DNA from 4 places in the Delftia sp. JD2 genome. Region 3 is predicted to be linked to each of the others. Evidence: predicted binding sites of a transcription regulator. Region 3 holds the regulator's gene; each other region holds the start of a gene.

The links. Region 3 encodes FNR, which switches genes on or off when oxygen is low (the NO sensors DNR and NnrR bind a similar motif). Its sites were predicted from a motif close to TTGATNNNNATCAA; they were not measured.
Region 1: the regulator FNR is predicted to act here: its motif matches at 2,460-2,473, upstream of ACM14_RS09105 (DASS family sodium-coupled anion symporter).
Region 2: the regulator FNR is predicted to act here: its motif matches at 881-894, upstream of azu (azurin).
Region 4: the regulator FNR is predicted to act here: its motif matches at 1,576-1,589, upstream of dsrO (sulfate reduction electron transfer complex DsrMKJOP subunit DsrO).

What each region holds. Positions count from the first base shown of each region.
Region 1 covers NZ_LFJT01000012.1:71,689-76,339, forward strand. The annotation lists gene rpsD (30S ribosomal protein S4) at 1-152, shown strand, start outside; gene rpoA (DNA-directed RNA polymerase subunit alpha) at 265-1,263, shown strand; gene rplQ (50S ribosomal protein L17) at 1,450-1,842, shown strand; tRNA gene ACM14_RS09095 (tRNA-Met) at 1,864-1,940, shown strand; gene ACM14_RS09100 (hypothetical protein) at 2,023-2,340, opposite strand; gene ACM14_RS09105 (DASS family sodium-coupled anion symporter) at 2,635-4,140, shown strand; gene ACM14_RS09110 (alkylhydroperoxidase domain protein) at 4,153-4,651, opposite strand, start outside.
Region 2 covers NZ_LFJT01000064.1:22,361-27,011, reverse strand. The annotation lists gene ACM14_RS25160 (hypothetical protein) at 1-178, shown strand, start outside; gene azu (azurin) at 299-757, opposite strand; gene ACM14_RS25150 (hypothetical protein) at 1,086-1,376, shown strand; gene ACM14_RS25145 (alanyl-tRNA editing protein) at 1,420-2,130, opposite strand; gene ACM14_RS25140 (DUF4132 domain-containing protein) at 2,702-4,651, shown strand, end outside.
Region 3 covers NZ_LFJT01000049.1:36,499-41,149, forward strand. The annotation lists gene ccoP (cytochrome-c oxidase, cbb3-type subunit III) at 1-681, shown strand, start outside; gene ccoG (cytochrome c oxidase accessory protein CcoG) at 759-2,213, shown strand; gene ACM14_RS22475 (FixH family protein) at 2,271-2,591, shown strand; gene ACM14_RS22480 (hypothetical protein) at 2,771-3,058, shown strand; gene fnr (fumarate/nitrate reduction transcriptional regulator Fnr) at 3,140-3,859, opposite strand; gene hemN (oxygen-independent coproporphyrinogen III oxidase) at 4,022-4,651, shown strand, end outside.
Region 4 covers NZ_LFJT01000082.1:16,216-20,866, forward strand. The annotation lists gene nrfD (NrfD/PsrC family molybdoenzyme membrane anchor subunit) at 1-599, opposite strand, end outside; gene dsrO (sulfate reduction electron transfer complex DsrMKJOP subunit DsrO) at 616-1,461, opposite strand; gene ACM14_RS27860 (hypothetical protein) at 1,828-2,292, shown strand; gene ACM14_RS27865 (hypothetical protein) at 2,277-2,678, opposite strand; gene dsbG (thiol:disulfide interchange protein DsbG) at 2,690-3,496, opposite strand; gene ACM14_RS27875 (TlpA disulfide reductase family protein) at 3,493-4,491, opposite strand; gene ACM14_RS27880 (MFS transporter) at 4,576-4,651, opposite strand, start outside.

The DNA.
Region 1 (4,651 bases), on a different contig from region 3:
AAGCCCTGCAACTGGCTGGTCAAGTCGGTTTCCCCGCATGGGTGGAAGTGTCTGCCGACAAGGCTGAAGGCACGTTCAAGAAGTCGCCTGACCGCGACGAGTTCGGTGCAGACATCAACGAATCCCTGATCGTTGAGTTGTACTCGCGTTAATTCCGCGCAGCGACATTTCTGTAAAACCGTCCCCCAGCCGCGAGGCATCGCGCTGGGGTGCTTCACCAGCCTTACCGGTGTAACGAGCCGGGGGTATTGAGAGGAAGTCTGCATGCAAACCAATTTGCTGAAGCCCAAGACGATCAATGTCGAGCAGCTTGGCCACAATCGCGCCAAAGTTGTTCTGGAGCCGTTTGAGCGTGGCTACGGCCATACGCTGGGCAACGCCCTGCGCCGTGTCCTGCTCTCGTCCATGGTGGGTTACGCAGCGACGGAAGTGACGATTGCTGGTGTGTTGCACGAGTACTCGTCCATCGACGGTGTCCAGGAAGATGTGGTCAACATCCTGCTGAACCTCAAGGGTGTGGTGTTCAAGCTGCACAACCGCGATGAGGTCACGCTCTCGCTGCGCAAGGATGGCGAAGGCGTCGTGACGGCGCGCGACATCCAGACGCCCCACGACGTGGAAATCATCAACCCTGATCATGTCATCGCCAACCTGTCGCAAGGCGGCAAGCTGGACATGCAGATCAAGGTGGAGAAGGGCCGCGGCTATGTGCCCGGCAACGTGCGCCGCTATGGCGACGAGTCCACGAAGTCGATCGGCCGCATTGTGCTGGACGCTTCGTTCTCGCCCGTCAAGCGCGTGAGCTACGCCGTCGAATCGGCCCGCGTTGAACAACGCACCGACCTCGACAAGCTGGTGGTGGAGATCGAAACCAATGGTGCGATCACTGCCGAGGACGCCGTGCGCGCATCCGCCAAGATCCTGGTGGAACAGCTCGCCGTGTTCGCTCAGCTGGACGGCGGCGATATCGCCAGCGTCTTCGATGCTCCGGCCGGTGGCCGTGGTGCCGCAACCGCCTTTGATCCCATCTTGCTGCGTCCCGTGGACGAGCTGGAACTCACCGTGCGTTCGGCCAACTGCCTCAAGGCAGAGAACATCTACTACATCGGCGACCTGATCCAGCGTACCGAAAACGAGCTGCTCAAGACCCCCAACCTGGGTCGCAAGTCGCTCAACGAGATCAAGGAAGTCCTGGCTTCCCGCGGTCTGACGCTGGGCATGAAGCTCGAGAACTGGCCGCCTGCTGGCCTGGAAAAGCGCTAAGCACTATAATTGCGGGCTCTCCTTTTTGGAGAGCCTCAGTGCCTCGGGCAGTACCTGATACGGCTGCACGAATTAATCAACAACTTGCGCAAATTCGGTTGAGGCAAGCTGCAGATCCGGTAACGGGTCCAGGCTTGCATCCTTGTTTGCGCAAGCCCTAATTACATATTTTAGGAATAAAGCACCATGCGTCACGGTCACGGCCTCCGCAAACTCAATCGCACCTCTTCGCACCGCCTGGCGATGCTGAAGAACATGATGAATTCGCTCATCGAGCACGAAGCCATCAAGACCACCGTTCCCAAGGCCAAGGAACTGCGCCGCGTGATCGAGCCCATGATCACCCTGGCCAAGGTCGACACCGTTGCCAACCGCCGCCTGGCATTCGACCGCCTGCGCGACCGCGACAGCGTGACCAAGCTCTTCAACGAGCTGGGCCCCCGCTTCGCAAAGCGTCCTGGTGGCTACACCCGTATCCTGAAGATGGGCTTCCGCGTGGGCGACAACGCCCCCATGGCCTTCGTGGAACTGGTCGAGCGCGCTGAAGAAGGCGCCGCCGAAGCCAAGGCAGCTGAATAATCTGCTATAATTTTGGAATACCGCGCGATGGAGCAGTCTGGTAGCTCGTTGGGCTCATAACCCAAAGGTCGGAGGTTCAAATCCTTCTCGCGCAACCAAATTGAAAAGGGCTACGACAACTGTCGTAGCCCTTTTTTCATGCCCTCGCGCCAGGGCAAAGGCCAGGCGGACAGCCCGGCATCAGCCGCCCAACTGGTTGCCGATGCGCTGGCCCAGCCGCAGGCGCACGCGGTGGGCGATTTCCTGGGCGACCTCGGGGCTGAGCACTTCGCTGATGTGCAGCAGCTCGGTGTAGTGCATGTACAGAAGGCCGCGCAGGGTCTTGAATGCGGCCTCGTGCTCGGCGCCGCAGACGCTGGCGTCATTGGCCAGCACGCGCTCCACCACACCGGCCTGCAGCAGCGGGATCTTGCAGATGACGGCGTGGCGGGCGATCTCCAGGTCGATCTCCTGGAGCCGGCATTCCCATTCCTCGGGCAAGAATCGGTTGGCTGGCATGTCGGCTTTTCTCCTTTTTTCACTGCATGGGTACACCGGGGCGAAAGGCACCCGGTCTGGGGATGCTGTCATGTGAGCGGGGCTCGGTGGCCTGGGTCGCCAGGTTTACTGGCCCGGCCTTGATGCCTGTCAAACTTCGGTGGCGCAGGCGCCCGCTGGAAGCCGGGCTCATGCTGCACTGCATCATGATGTCAGTCATGCGGCGCGGCCGCCAGTGCCCGTGCAGGCTGGTGGGCTTTTGCTCCCGGCAGGCCATGCGCTCTCGGCGCCGCTCCGGCAACGCAAAGGATCCACATGCTCGAGAAGATCGCCTCGCTGTTCCGCTATTTCAAGGCGGCCGTGCCGTTCCGGCTGGTGCCGGCACTGATCGCCACCGCCGTGCTGTTCGGCCTGCTGCTGATGCCCGTGCCCGAGGGGCTGACGCCCAAGGGCTGGCAACTGGTCGCCATTTTCCTGACCACCATCGTGGCCATCATCCTCAAGGTCATGCCCATCGGCGTGATGGCCTTGATGGCCATCGTCATCGTCTCGCTGTCCCAGGTCACCTCCGGCTCGTCCAAGGGTGCCATCACCGATGCGCTGAGCAGCTTTTCCAGCCCGCTGATCTGGCTGATCGTGGTGGCCATCCTGATCTCGCGCGGCCTCAAGAAGACGGGGCTGGGCAGCCGCATCGGCCTGATGTTCATCGCCCTGCTGGGCAAGCGCACCATCGGCATCGGCTACGGCCTGGCGATCTGCGAGCTGGTGCTGGCACCGTTCACCCCCAGCAACACGGCGCGCGGCGGCGGCATCGTTCACCCGATCATGAAGTCCATCGCCAATGCCTTCGAGTCGGACCCGGCCAAGGGCACGCAGGGCAAGGTGGGCACCTACCTGGCCCTGGTCAACTACCACGCCAATCCCATCACCTCGGCCATGTTCCTGACCGCCACCGCGCCCAACCCGCTGGTGGTGGATTTCGTGGCCAAGGCCACGGGCCAGGCCCTGCACCTGAGCTGGACCACCTGGGCGCTGTACATGCTGCTGCCGGGCCTGCTGTGCCTGCTGCTGATGCCGCTGGTGATCTACCTGCTGTCGCCGCCCGAGCTCAAGGCCACGCCCAATGCCGTGGAGTACGCGCGCAGCGAGATGGCGCGCATGGGGCCGCTGTCGGGCAAGGAGCGCGTGATGCTGGGCACCTTCGGCCTGATGCTGCTGCTGTGGGCCAACGTGCCGCAGATGCTGTTCGGCCCGGCCTTCGTGCTGGACCCCACCGTGGTCGCCTTCCTGGGCCTGTTCGTGCTGATCATCACGGGCACCATCGACTGGGATGACGTGCTGTCCGAGAAAAGCGCCTGGGACACCCTTGTGTGGTTCGGCGCCCTGGTCATGCTGGCCGAGCAGCTCAACAAGCTCGGCGTGGTGTCCTGGTTTGCCGTGGGCATGAAGAACGCCATCGTCGCCAGCGGCCTGGACTGGCTGCCGGTGGCGGCCATCCTGGTGGGCGTGTTCGTGTTCTCGCACTACCTGTTCGCCAGCACCACGGCCCATATCAGCGCGATGATGCTGGCCTTCCTGACCGTGGGCGCGCAGCTGATTCCGGCCGACTATGTCGTGCCCTTCATGCTGATGATGACGGCCGGCTCGGCCATCATGATGACGCTGACCCACTACGCCACCGGCACCTCGCCCATCATCTTCGGCAGCGGCTACGTCACGCTGGGCAACTGGTGGCGCGTGGGCGCGGCCATGTGCGTGATCGAGCTGCTGATCTTTGCCGTGGTCGGCAGTGTCTGGTGGAAGCTGCTGGGCCTGTGGTGAGGGCGGGCGCCCTCAAGCCGTGGTCCGTGGCTCGCCCAGCGACAGCATGAGCCGGTTGGCCCAGTTGAAGAAGGCCGTGCCGTGCAGCACATCGGAGATGGCGGCATCGTCCAGGCCTGCGGTGCGCAGCGCATCGATGTGGGCGGGCTCCAGCGCAGGCGGCGTCTGGGTCAGCGCCACGGCCGCCGTGACGATGGCGTTCCAGCGCGGCCCCAGGTCCGTGCCCGGGCCTTCGTCGAGCAGGCGCTGCACGTCGCCACCCCGGCGCGAGAAGTGCGTGGCAAAGCGCGCATGGACCGAGGCGCAGTAGATGCAGCCATTGGCGCGCGAGGTGGCCGCAGCGGCCAGCTCGCGCTCGGCGCGCGGCAGGCCGGCGTCGGGGTTGTAGAAGATGTCCTTGTCGGTGCGCGTGCGTGCGCCCAGCGTGTCGGGGTCGCGCGCCAGCAGGCGGAAGTAGGGCGACTGCGCGCGTGAGGCATCGACCAGGCCTGCATGGTGGCGTTCGGTCAGC
Region 2 (4,651 bases), on a different contig from region 3:
CAGTTTCCGCGTGGAGCTGCAGCCCGGCGACGGCCTGCAGGCCGCGCGCTCCCTGGTGCTGGAAAGCGCCAAATGGGCCGACGCCAGCTGGACCCAGCTGCTGTTGCGCCTGATGCAAAAGGGTTGCGTGGAGATGCAGGGCCTCTCGCATGGCAGGGGGGCCTCAGGCCGGCACTGAAGAGGCACGAAGCGCGGCGGGCAGGCTGCTTGCTCCGATCTCCACAAATGAAAAGCGGCACCGAAGTGCCGCCGGGTAGAACGCGGGGCACAAGGCCCCGCGCCAAGGCAGATCGCCGGCTTACTTGGCCAGCGTCAGCGTGCCCTTCATCAGCGCGGAGTGGCCGGGGAAGGAGCAAAAGTAGCTGTAGGCCTCGCCGGCCTTCAGGGCGGCGGTGGAGAAGGTGACGGAATCGCTCTCGCCGCCGCCGATCACCTTGGTGTGGGCGATCACGCGGGCATCCTTTTCCTTCACGAAGTCCTTGGCGGCACCAGCGGCGATGCCGTCATTGGCCACGGGCTGCAGGTCGGCCGTCTTGCTCAGCACCCAGTTGTGGCCCATGGCCGTCTTGGGCAGCTTGCCCACGTGCTTGAGCTTGACCGTGAACTGCTTGCAGCTGGCGGGCACGCTGATGGTGGGCTTGTTGAACTGCATGGCGTCGTTGCCTTCGATCTCGACGGCGCAGTCGGCGGCCAGCACAGGCGCGGCGACGGCAGTCATTGCGAGGGCCAAGAGGACGGGCTTCCATTGCTTTGCCATTGTTTTCTCCTTGAAAAGCGGGTGAGGTGGCTGGCATCCGAGGGCCATGGACCGGCAGGCGGTCTGTCGCCATGGATGCTTTGTATGGCTGCCTCAAGCATAGACAGGATCGGGGGCGGCAGGTTGATTTGAATCAAGTCAAAAGAGTTCGAAGACTTGCGCTTGGAGCATGCGGTATGGCGTCGCGCATGCAGGGCATGCATTCGGGCTGCCGCAGGAAAACGGTTTTGCCGCCCGTGGTCTTTTGGCGACGGGCAACCCCACAGCTCGCATGCCTCTACTCACGTCAGTCACATTTGGGTACGATTGCTGAAAATAGAGGGAATGTATGAGATTGCTTGTTTTCATAGGCTCGATCATCGGCGCCATCTTTTTGCTGACGGCGTTCTTCGTCGACAGCTCCCATCAACAGGCGGCGCTGGCGGCCATGGCCTGCGCCAGCGTCCTCATTCCGTATGTGCTGTTCAGATTGCACTCGATCGCCGTCGAGCATGACCAGCTCGACCAGATCCTGCAACTGGTGCGAAAGTCCGGTAGCCAGGGCGAGGGGCTGGCGCAGGGAGGCGATGGGCCCCCTGAGGCGAGCGGGCCTGTGGCGCCCAGGTCCTGGATGTCCTGAGGCCTGGCATCGACAGGTCTGGCATCAACAGGTCTGGAAGGTGTCAGGCGAACTGCACCACCACGCGCCGGTTGGTGCGGCTTTTCTTCTCGATCTTGGTGACGGCCACCGTGCCGATCTCGGCCGTGCTGCGCACATGCGTGCCGCCGCAGGGCTGGCGGTCCAGGCCGGGGATGTCGATGATGCGGATCGTCGCCGTGCCGCCTGGGGGCGCGGCGCCTGCGGTGCGCACCAGGTCGGGCTGTGCAGCCAGTTGCTCGGGCGTGATGCGGTCCACGTTCACCGCATGGCTGGCGGCGATCAGGGCGTTCAGGCGCTCCGTCAGGTCGGCCTTGTCCAGCGTGGATTCAGGCAGGTCGAAATCCAGGCGTGCCGAGTCCGGCGAGATGCTGCAGCCCGTCACGGGCACAGGCACCAGCACGCCCAGCAGGTGCAGGCAGGTGTGCAGGCGCATCAGCCGGTGGCGCCTGTCCCAATCGATGGCTACCTGAACGCGCTCGCCCACCTGGGGCGGGGCATCGGTCTGCAGCACATGCAGGATGCGCTGCCGGTCATCGGCATAGACGGTGTCGATCAGGGCCAGGCTGCGGCCATCGGCCAGGGTCAGCGTGCCGGTGTCGCCGGCCTGGCCGCCGCTGCGGGCATAGCAGACCGTGGCATCGAGCTCGATGCCCTCGGCGCTGACGGCCGTCACGGTGGCTTCGCAGCGGTCCAGGTAGGCGTCGTCGTCAAAGAGCTTGTGCGTCTGGGGCATGGGGTGTCTCCGGGGTCGTGGTTCTTGGGTTAGGGGCTTCAGCGCAGGGCGCACAGGCCCTGGGCGGTTTCCATCTGGGGATCTGGGGGCGTGGGAGCCGCCGGCTCGGGGTGCAATGCCCCGCAGGTCGGCCGCATGCCGGGCGCCGCGGTCCAGGCCGGCTGCGGCGGCGATGAGATGGTCAGGCTCCCGTGTCATGTCGCGGTCCATGGTATCGGCGGCATGGCGGGGCCGGGCAGTACGCCTGGGCGAAAAGTCCCCAGTACAGTCCATGGCCCGCAGCGGTGGCAGTCGCCTGCTTGACAGCCTGTCAAGTGGCGGTGCCCGCGACCTGACAAGATCGGCGCCCGCACCGCGTGCGTGCCGGGGAACAATGGCGTGGCCGTTGCGGATGGCGCTACAGATTTTTCCAAAGCTGACGACATACGCAGGGCATGAATCTGTGAGTTTTCCGAGGGACTGTCCGGATGGATCAAGAACTTCTGCTTCCGTCCGGTGCAGGCTCCACCCCCGTCTCCATCCCGGCAAGCCCTGGTTTGCGGCTGCCCACATTGTTCATCTCCTCATCTTTATGAGCACTACCGATCTTCACGCGGCTTCTCTGAGCGATCTCTATGACCGGCTGCATGAAAGCCTCAGCGACGAGGCCTTTGCCGCCGAACTCGACGCCCGCCTGCATGACGGGCGGGCCGACGAGGCACGCACCTTCCTGCGCGGCTGCGAGGAGCGTTGTCTCAACATCCTGGGGCATCTGAGCGGCAGCGACGCACCCTGGTCGCGTGACGGCGATCGTTGGCTGGCCTTTGCGCGGCTCACCGTGCCGCGCGGCCATGTGCTGTCGGGCCGCAGCGAGGAGTTGACCAATGCCCATGTGGCTACCGAAGTGCGCGTGCTGGCCGAGCAATGGCTGGCCCACGCCCGCAGCGCCGACCTGCCTGTGTACAAGGGCATAGGCTTGGTGCTCGGCAGCCTGCTGCCCTGGCTCAGCTATCCCGGCATGCCCTATGACGAGGTGACGTCCACGCTGGACTGGGCGCTGGCGCTGCGCGAGGAGGCCGGGTTCCGCCGCAACCATGAGTACCACGCGGCCTGGAAGCCCCTGGTCGCCCAACTGAACGATGCCGACCTGCTGCGCTACGCCGCCGTGGGCGGCAAGCTGTTCGACGATGTGCTGGACCACTACCGCAACGAGCGCCAGCCCAGGCAGCCCAAGGGCCAGGGCTGGAAGGACTGGCTGCCTTTCTTTGCCGAGCATCCCCAGCTCTTCGACAAATCCTACATAGATGATCCCGACCTGATCGGGCAGCGCTGGGCCAGTGCCGGCGCGCCCCGGCGAGAGGAACTGGCCGCGCTGCTGCTCAGCCAATTGACCTACTCCCAGCGCGCCGAGCGGACGAGCGCATTGCAATTGCTGGACCGCCTGGTGGCCGAGGATCCCGCGCCCTTTGCCAAGCAGCTGCGTGAGAATGGCCGCTACCAGATCAGCCTGGCGCTGGCCATGCATGTCATGAAGCACGACGATGCCGCCTTGCTGCCCCTGCTGCTGCCCGCCATGGCCCAGCGCTGCGACCGCGAGGACGAGCTGCGCCGCTACCGCAGCGTGATCCGCGAACTGGTGACCCGCCGCCCGGCCGATCTGGCCGAGGTGCCTGTCAAGGACCTGGTCAATGTGCTGCCCGCGTTCGACACCGCCAGCCTGAAGGCCACGCTGCCCACCTTGACCCCGCTCATCGCAGGCAGCAGCGCAAAGGGCCTGCGCGCCGCCATGGCCGGCCTGGCCGCCCATATTCCGCTGGCCAGCTTGGTGGATGCCGGCTGGCTGAACAAGCCGCCCAAGAACCTGCTGCTGACCTGCCGCGACGTGCTGCTGGCCCACCCCGACCCCGCTGTCGGTCCCTTGCTGGCGCAGTTGCTGGCCGGCGGCAAGCTGGATGCGGCCTCGGCCAGCAGCGTGCAGCAGCGGCTGCAGCAGTTGGGCCTGACAGGGCAGGGCGCCTCGACATCAGAAGAAAGCCAGGCAAGTGCCGCATCGCCAGCGTCTGCCGCTGGCGGCGTGGATCTGGAAGCCCAGCTCGCCTCCATCAAGCGCCTGAGCGCGGCCATCAAGCCCTTCGATACGCCCGAGCTGCTGGCGCTGTGCGCGCCGCTGTCCGAACACGCGGCCCGCGTGCTGCTGCATGTGTCCGCCATTGCCGAAGGCGGCCTGCCGCCGCTGGCCGGCGAGCTGCTGGCGCGCATTCCGGCCGACAACCGTGCCCGCCTGGCGCTGGCCCTGGTGCAGCAATGGATTGCTTCCGAGGGTGAGCCCAAGCAGCGCTGGGCGCTCAGGCTGCTGCCCGGCCATGCCGATGACCGCGTGGTCGATGCGCTGGTGTCCGCCGTCCAGGCCTGGAACCGCCCGCGCCTGCAGCGCGCGGCCGCCGCTGTCGAACATCTGGGCGAGGTGGACAGCCTCTACGCTCTGCTGCGCGTGCAGGAGATCTCCGAGTCGCGCTCGCTCAAGGACCAGGTGCAGCGCACG
Region 3 (4,651 bases):
GCCTATCCGGGCCTGGGCTCGTTCGCGGGCAAGCTGGGCTGGACGCAGCTGGGCGCCTATGAAAACGAGATGGCCAAGGCCCGCGCGGACCTGGAGCCGCTGTACGCCAAGTTCACGAGCATGAGCACCGAAGACATGGCCAAGGATCCCCAGGCCATGGCCATCGGCGAGCGCCTGTTCATGAACAACTGCGCACAGTGCCACGGCTCGGATGCACGCGGCGGCAAGAGCTTCCCCAACCTGACCGATGGCGACTGGCTGCATGGCGGCACGCCCGAGAAGATCAGGGAAACCATCACGGGCGGCCGCATCGGCATCATGCCGCCCATGGCCGCTGCCGTCGGCACGCCCGACGATGTGCGCAACCTCTCGCACTATGTGCTGAGCCTGTCGGGCAGCCCGCACGACTCGCTCAAGGCTTCGCTGGGCAAGTCCAAGTTCACGGCCTGCGCTGCCTGCCACGGCATGGACGGCAAGGGCAACCAGGCCCTGGGCGCGCCCAACCTGACCGATGACATCTGGCTGCACGGCTGGGGCGAGGCCGCCATCACGGCCATGATCAACAACGGCAAGCACAACGAGATGCCTGCCCAGAAGGACAAGCTGACCGAGGCGCAGATCGCGGTGCTTGCTTCCTATGTCTGGGGCATGTCGCACAAAGACGGCGCAGTCCGTCAGTAAGCACAGGGGCGGCGCTGCGGCGCCGCCTTTTTGCGTTTTGAGTTTTCAGATATTTCAAAAAAACAAAGGAACCCACCATGAAGCCCGAGAGCGGGGATGACACCGGGAAGCCTCCCCGCAAAGTCATTCCGATCACGCCGGCCACGCCTGATCCGGGCGAGCTGGTGTCGATGTTCGAGTCGGAAAAGAAGGTCTACCCGCGCTCCATCAGCGGTGTCTTCGCACGCTGGCGATGGGCCCTGGTGTTTCTCACCCAACTGGTTTTCTACGGCCTGCCCTGGCTGGAGTGGGGCCAGCGCCAGATGGTGCTGTTCGACCTCGGAACGCGGCGCTTCTATCTCTTCGGGCTGGTGCTGTACCCGCAGGACTTCATCTACCTGGCGGGCCTGCTGATCATCTCGGCGCTGGCATTGTTCCTGTTCACGGCCGTGGCCGGGCGCCTGTGGTGCGGCTTCTCGTGCCCGCAGACGGTCTACACCGAGATCTTCATGTGGGTGGAGCGCAAGGTCGAAGGCGACCGCAGCGCGCGCATGCGGCTGGACAAGAACGGTTGGACCTTCGAGAAGGCCTGGAAGAAGTCGCTCAAGCAGTTGCTGTGGATCGCCATTGCGCTGTGGACCGGCTTCACCTTCGTGGGCTACTTCGTGCCCATCCGCGAGCTGGGCGGCGAGCTGCTGGCGCTGCAGGGCAGCTGGCAGATGTTCTGGGTGCTGTTCTACGGCTTTGCCACCTATGGCAACGCGGGCTACATGCGCGAGCAGGTCTGCAAGTACATGTGCCCCTATGCGCGCTTTCAGAGCGCCATGTTCGACCGGGACACCATGATCGTCAGCTACGACACGGGCCGGGGCGAGCCGCGTGCGCCGCGCACCAAGAAGGTGGACTACAAGGCCCAGGGCCTGGGCGACTGCATCGACTGCAAGATGTGCGTGCAGGTCTGCCCCGTGGGCATCGACATCCGCAACGGTCTGCAATACGAATGCATTGGCTGCGGCCTGTGCATAGACGCCTGCAATTCCATCATGGACAAGATGGAGTACCCGCGCGGCCTGATCCGCCTGACCACGCAGAACGCCATGGCCGGCCTGTGGCGGCGTGCCCAGGTGCTGCGCCGCATCTTCCGTCCGCGCGTGCTGATCTACTCGTCCGTGCTGATCGGCTTGAGCGTGGCCATGATCGTGAGCCTGGCGCTGCGCCAGTCGGTCAAGGTGGACGTGATCCGCGACCGCGCCTCGCTGTCGCGCATCGTGGCGGGCGGCAAGCTGGAGAATGTCTACCGCCTGCAGATCATGAATGCCACCGAGCAGGCCCAGCGCTACCGCATCAGCGCCCATGGCCTCGATGGGCTGGAGCTGGCGTCCGAGCAGGAAGTCGAGGTCGGCCCGGCCGAGACGCGCGGCATTGCGGCGCGCCTGCAGATTCCCTACGGTTCGGCCGAGCCGGGCTCGCACACCGTATTCTTCGATATCGATGCCGTGCATTCAGGCGCGGGACGCGCGTCCGAAAAGGCCGTCTTCCTGGTGCCCCGGTGATGTTCCTGGCAGGCGCGGCACGGTCCGCGCCTGCCGCCTGAAAGAAAGAGGTTTCCCATGTCTTCCAGTCCCGCAGTGTCCGCGCCCGCGCCCGCGCAGGCTCCCTCGCACCCCGACGCCGGCAAGCCCTGGTGGAAGTTCGGCCATGTCTGGCTGGTGGTGGCCGGCCCGGCGGCCGTGGTGGTCGCTGCCGTGATCACGGCCATCATCGCCATCAATGGCGCCGATCCCGTGATCGACCCCGACTACTACCGCAACGGCATCACGATCAACGAGCGTGCCGATGGCGTGCGCGAAGTGCCCAAGAGCATGGCGCCCGCCGTCACCGGCCGCAACCATGCGGCCACGCCCGCGCACGATCACCCCACGGACCGCTGATCGCCGTGCACTCCTGCAACAGGCCGCAGTCGTGGCCTTTTTGCATGGCGGATCGCATCTCCGGCATGCGCGACGGGTGAGGGTTTCCTACAGGCGTGCAGGGCGCTGCGGGGCTTGGCGCCATGCGTTGGCGCGGCGCACAATGAAGGCGACCCCTCGACAGCACAAGGAGATCGCTGATGTTGGCCCAACGCTGGATGTGGATTGCCTGGCCTGCCTTTCTGGCAGCCGCCGTGATGGAGATGCTGGTTTTTGCCTTTGTGGACCCGCTGGAGCTGCATTGGCTCGGCGACCTGGGCTGGTCGCGCCAGGGCATCTACACGCTGGCCTTCTTCGCCTTCTGGGGCGTGACCATGCTCTCCAGCCTGATGACCACCATGCTGGGCCGCTCGGCCCGCGATCTCAATGACGGCGTGGTCTCCGAGCCCGACCCGGATCTGGCCATGCAGGGGCTGGGGCGGGACTGAGCGAGAGCCCGCCGCAATGAACAAGGCCCGCTGTCGCGGGCCTTGTTCATTGGCGGATGAATGCTTGCCGCCCCTGCAGCCTCACTGGCACTGCTGGCTGTTGACGATGCGCTTGAGCGCCTCCGTGTCCAGGATGCGCAGATGGCGCTGGCGCACCTCGATGATGTTGTCGTCCGCGAACTTGGAGAAGGTGCGGCTCACCGTCTCCAGCTTCAGGCCCAGGTAGCTGCCGATTTCCTCGCGCGTCATGCGCAGCACCAGTTCCGACTTGGAAAAGCCCCGCGCATGCAGGCGCTGCACCAGGTTGAGCACGAAGGCGGCCAGGCGCTCCTCGGCGCGCATGCTGCCCAGCAGCAGCATCACGCCGTGCTCGCGCACGATCTCGCGGCTCATGACCTTGTGCACATGGTTTTGCAGGGCCGTGACCTCGCGCGACAGGTCTTCCAGCTTGTCGAAGGGCATGACGCAGACTTCGGCGTCTTCCAGTGCGACGGCATCGCAGGTGTGGTGGTCGTTGACGATGCCGTCCAGGCCGATGATCTCGCCGGCCATCTGAAAGCCTGTGACCTGGTCGCGTCCGTCCTCGGTGGCCACGCAGGTCTTGAAGAAGCCGGTGCGGATGGCGTACAGCGAGGTGAATGTCTCGCCGTTGCGAAACAGCAGGCCTCCGCGCTTGACCTTGCGGCGCGTGGCCACGATGTCGTCGATGCGCTGCATCTGCTCGGCATCCAGGCCCATGGGCATGCACAGTTCGCGCAGGTTGCAGTTGGAGCAGGAGGCTTTGATGGTCTGAAGGTTCATGGAGTGATAAACATCAGCGGCACACAGCGTGCCGGCGGTGACCTCGTGGATTGCGATGAGTTGGATCAAATTGTCGCAGCAGTCCCTCAAACAACTCTTGATGTGAGTCAAGGACATGACCGATGTGCTGCGGCACAGTCGAGGTATTAGAGGAAAAAACCCATGACCGCTGTCACCCCAGAGCTGCTGCGTCGCTTTGACGTACCGGGGCCCCGATACACCTCGTTCCCTACCGCCGACCGCTTTGTCGAGGCCTTTGGTGCAGAGGACTATATCCTGGCGCTGCAACAACGCAAATCGAGTACCGCAGCGCGTGCCATGCCTTTGTCGCTGTATGTGCACGTGCCCTTTTGCGAGTCGCTTTGCTACTACTGCGCCTGCAACAAGATCGTGACGCGCCACCACGATCGCGCCGCCGTCTACCTGGACTACCTGGCGCGCGAGATGGCCTTGCACACGGCCCATTGCGGCAAGGGCCAGACCGTCAGCCAGCTGCACCTGGGCGGCGGCACGCCCACCTTCTTCTCCGACGACGAGCTGCGCACGCTGATGGGCCTGTTGCGCGAGCATTTCAAGCTGGAGCCGGGTGGCGAGTACTCCATCGAGGTCGATCCGCGCACCGTCAGCGTCGAGCGCCTGGCCGTGCTCAAGGAGCTGGGCTTCAACCGCCTGAGCTTCGGTGTGCAGGACTTCGACGAGCAGGTGCAGATCGCCGTGCACCGCGTGCAGCCGGCAGAGCAGGTGTTCGAGCTGGTGGCGGCCGCGCGGCAGCTGGGCTTTGCCTCCATCAAC
Region 4 (4,651 bases), on a different contig from region 3:
AGGCCCAGCATGCGCAGGGCCTGCAGGGCGCCGGCATCGGGGCGGTGGCGGGCGGGCAGAAAGCGCGCCGTCACCAGCATGCAGCCCACCGTGGCCAGCCAGCCCGTGAGTGCCAGGTTCAGCGGCACCCACAGCGTGTTCCACAGCGGGCGCGAGCGCACGGCCATCAGCTCGGCGCCGGTATAGGCGGTGATGGTCAGCGCCGACACGGCCAGCAGCGGCGCCAGCCAGCGCAGCCACTGCGGCCGGCCCAGCCACCAGGCCAGCACGAAGGCCAGCGCCAGTCCCACGAAGGCTGGCAGCAGCAGGGCGCCCACCGACATCCACGACCACGGCGTGAAGTGCGCATAGAAATGCCAGAAGCGCGCAGGCTGGTGCAGGTCGGCCAGCAGCGACACGGGCGCCGCGATGGCGCTGACGGCCAGCACCAGCACGGCGGCCGGCAGCAGGCGCGCCATGGCGCTGCCGCGCGGCGCCCAGGCGCAGGCGGCGGCCAGCAGGGCGGCGCCCGTGGCAATGCCGGCCAGGAAGAAGTACTGCACGGCCCAGGGCAGCCAGGCCGATTCGTAGGCGGGGGTCAGGAGTTCGACGATGTGCATGGGGTGCTCCTTGCGTTCAGTGGGAAGTGACCAGCCGCACGCTGGCCTGCCCGTCCACGCCGTCGACGAAGGCGTCGGGCAATCCCAGGTAGTACACATGCGGGTCCGTGCCCATGGCGGGCTTGAGCACCTTGAGGTCCTTGGCGTGCTCGCGCATGCGCTGGCGGATCTCGCTGCCCTCGTCGTTGAGGTCGCCGATCACGCGGGCGCCGCCCACGCAGCTTTCCACGCAGGCCGGCAGCAGGCCGGCTTCCAGGCGGTGCTCGCAGAAGGTGCACTTGTCGGCGGTCTGCGTCTCGTGGTTGATGAAGCGTGCGTCATAGGGGCAGGCCTGCACGCAGTAGCCGCAGCCCACGCAGCGCTCGTTGTCCACCAGCACGATGCCGTCGCTGCGCTGGAATGTGGCCTGCACCGGGCAGACCGGGACGCAGGGCGGGTTGTCGCAGTGGTTGCACAGGCGCGGCAGGTTGAGCATGGCCGGCGGCAGGTCCTCGTTGCCCGCGTGCTGCACCTCGTACTGCAGCACCGTGGTGCGGAACTGGCCCAGCGGCGGCAGGTTCTCCATGGAGCAGCTCACTGTGCAGGCCTGGCAGCCTATGCAGCGGCGCAGGTCCACCAGCATGCCGTAGCGCCTGCCGGCCTCGCCGGGGCGGCGCGGCGGCTGGAAACCCGGGGTGCCGGGCGCGGCCGCCGCCACGGGCAGGGCCACGGCCGCCATGGCAGCGGCCAGCAGGTCCTGCAGGAAGCCGCGCTTGCCGGCGGCGGGCTGCGCATGGGAGAGGGTAGGGGCGGGGATGTCCTGGGAGGAGGGCTTGCAGCTGCAGTCGTTGCAGCCGCTGCCGGCGCGGGATGTTTTTGGCATGGCCTGTCTTTCATCGTCCTGCGGCCACGGATCGTGGTCGCTCAAACTCAATAAAGCATTAAAAATATGCTTTTTATATTGAATTTAATATATGAAATTCAGGGCCTTGGCGGCTTGATGTGAGTCAAGCAATGGGCTTTCCAAGTGCCTGCCGAGTGCCTGCCAAGTGCTTGCAAAGTGCCACCGACTGCCTGCCATGGACAGGCGCCCAAGGCAGTCCATAGCGTGTGGCGCAGGGATTAAGACGGGGTTAACAGGGTGACTGCATTCCTCGGGAATGCGGGGCGCGTATCGGAAATCACCCTCTTGTTTCCGTGCGCGGCCCCGGTCTACGCTGCTTGTGTCGCCACTGCCAAGGAGTTCTCCATGAACCATGCCCTGAACAGCCTTGCTTCGGAACTGGACCTTGCCGCCGAAGCCGGCGAGCACCTGAGGCTGCAATTCACACAGGCCTGCGTGGACCGCATCGCGCACCTGCTGGAAGACCCGGACGTCATCCGCTGCGCACAAGGCCTTCGCCGCTACCTGGACGGCCAGATAGACAGGCAGGAGCTGGACCGCCTGGCCCGCGAGGCGGCCAGCCTGGCCAACCACCACCAGGGATCACGCTCCCTCGACGGCTGCGGCCATGCCGCCGTGTCCGCCACCTATGCCACGGCCCATGGGCTGGCGGGCCGGGCGCTGCAGGCGGCCGACTATGCGGCCTACGCCATGGTCTATGGCGAGGGCGGCCACGGCGCCGTCACGGACCGCGAATCGTTCGAGCCTGAATACCAATGGCAGGCGCGCTGCCTGGCCTCGCTGGCGCAGGCCGCTCAGCAGCGCACGTAGCACCAGGCCGACTGCTGCAGCAGGGCCAGTGACTCGATGCCGCCCTGCGGCAGCACGCGCATGCCGGCAGGCGCCTCGCGGCCCAGCTTCCTGAGCGTGTTCGGGCAGACCAGCGCATGGGCCAGGGCGTCCGCATTCAGATGCTGCGGCGTGCCCGGCGCGGCGTCCAGCAGCGCCTCGACGGCCGGGCCGTTGATGACGATGCGGACCTCGGCACCGGGCCGGTCCTGGCGCAGGTTGGCCAGATTGCTGCGTGCACGGGCCAGGGCGCCGGGTGTGGGCGCATGCAGCACGATGCGCAGCGGCGGCGCATCCGGCCGGGCGGGGAACAGGTCGCTCCAGTCGTTGGAGGCGGTGGAAGCGGCGGGAGAACGGCTTGTGCTCATGGTCGTCCTCGTCATTTCCTGCCGCGCGTCCCCATGACCTCTTCCAGCAGGCCCGGCGGCAGGCCGGTGCGTACCTGCACCACTCCCTTGTCATCCTTCCAGACCAGGGCCGGCGTGGCACGCAGGCCCCAGGTGGACATCAGCGAGGCATGGCTGGCCAGCACCTGCCGCGTGGCCTGCGGCACCGGGGCCAGCGGCGTGGCGCCCGCGCCTTCTGCGCTGGCGCGGCCGGCCTTGGCATAGGCGCGTGCGTGCTCGGCCAGGGCCTGCTCGGGCTGGCGCGCGGTCAGCAAGGCGGCGGCCTTGCCCTCGCTGCTGGGCTTGAGGATGCCGACCAGAATGTGGCGCAACTGCACCTGGCCACTTTCCACCCAGGGCCGGGCATCGTTCCACAGCTGGTTGCAATAGGGGCAGTTGGGGTCGGTGAACACATAGACCGTGCGCGGCGCGTCGGCCCGGCCATCCGGTATGGACTGGGCGCGCTGCACATCGCTCCACAGCTGCTCGCCCATGGGCTTTTGCACGGCAGCCTGCAGGGCCTGGGCGTTCACGTCGCGGCCCTGGGCGTCGATCACCGTGCCCAGCACCCAGTGCTTGCCGTCAGGCATGCGGTAGATGGGCACGGGCTGGCGGTCGCGGTAGGCGGCCCAGGCCTTGAGTCCGCCCACGGCCGGCAGCGGTCCCACCAGGGTCAGTCCCTGCTGGGCCAGAAACTCCTCCGATGGCAGCTCGGACGCCGCGGCCGGCAGGGCCAAGGCTGTCGACAGGGCCAGGGCTCCTGCCAGTGCAGGCAGGGGTAACAGGGGGGAAGCGCTCATGAACATTCCTTCAGATGCTGGGCCAGGCTGGCGCGCGACAGCTCGCCCATGCGCATGCCGCACAGCCGGCCGTCGGCGCCATAGAAATAGGTGGAAGGCAGGCCCCGCTGGCGCCAGTGCCGGCCGGCCTGCTGCTGCGGGTCGAACAGCACCTGGGCCAGCGGTAGCGGGGCCGTCGCCTGCTCGCGCCGCAGGTAGCCCATCACGGCCTCGGCAGACTCGCCCTGGTTGATCCAGATGAAGCGCACATCGGGCCGCTGCTGCTGGGCCTGGGCCAGCACCGGCATCTCGCGCCGGCAGGGCGGGCACCAGGTGGCCCAGAGGTTGATCACCATGGGCTTGCCGTCGGCCTGCTGCAACTGCTGCAGCGAGACCGGCTGCGCCTGTCCGTTGACCAGGGTGAATGCCGGCAGGGCCGGTGCATCTGCGTAGGGCAGCGCCTGCAGCAGGCTGCCCAGCACCAGCAGGGCCGCCCCCGCGCCCAGCGCCAGCCCAGTGGCGCGGCGCAGCACCGGGGAGCGGCGGCTGCGCCACAGCATGTACAGCAGCGCGGCCAGCAGGCCGGCCCACAGGTTCCATCCCCCGTCGCGGATATCGACGACACGGCCTGCGAAGGCCGGCATTCCGCTCCAATCCCAGGGGGCCGGCGCGTACTCTGTCCACCACTGCGCGACATAGGCCAGGCGCGCCGCCAGCAGGCCGGCCAGGGTGCTTTGCCACAGCAGCGCATCCACGGCCTGGCCCGTGCGCCTTTCATTCCTGCGCGCCAGCCACTGCGCCAGCAGCCAGGCCAGCATAGCCACCACCACGCCCATCGGCAGGACCAGCGGGCCCAGCGCCAGGCTGGCAGGCAGGTGCAGCCAGGCGCCCAGCGCCGATAGCGCTGACGGCCCGCCAGGCTCTGCCGGTCCGGCAAGAACAGGCGAAGGCGCCAGCAGCAGGCCAGCAAGCAAGGGCAGGAAGGACGAAGGAAGAGGGGATGACCGGAGATGCATGGAAGGGAGTTTCAGCCATGCAGGCTGACAGGCCGTGGATGCTGGCAGCGGGGAATTAACGGGGGGTTAACGGCCTCATGGCCATCAGGCTGCGACCGGTCCATTTCGCCCAGCCAATCCCATGGCCGCAGACAGCAGCAAGGCCGCAGCGGCAAATCCG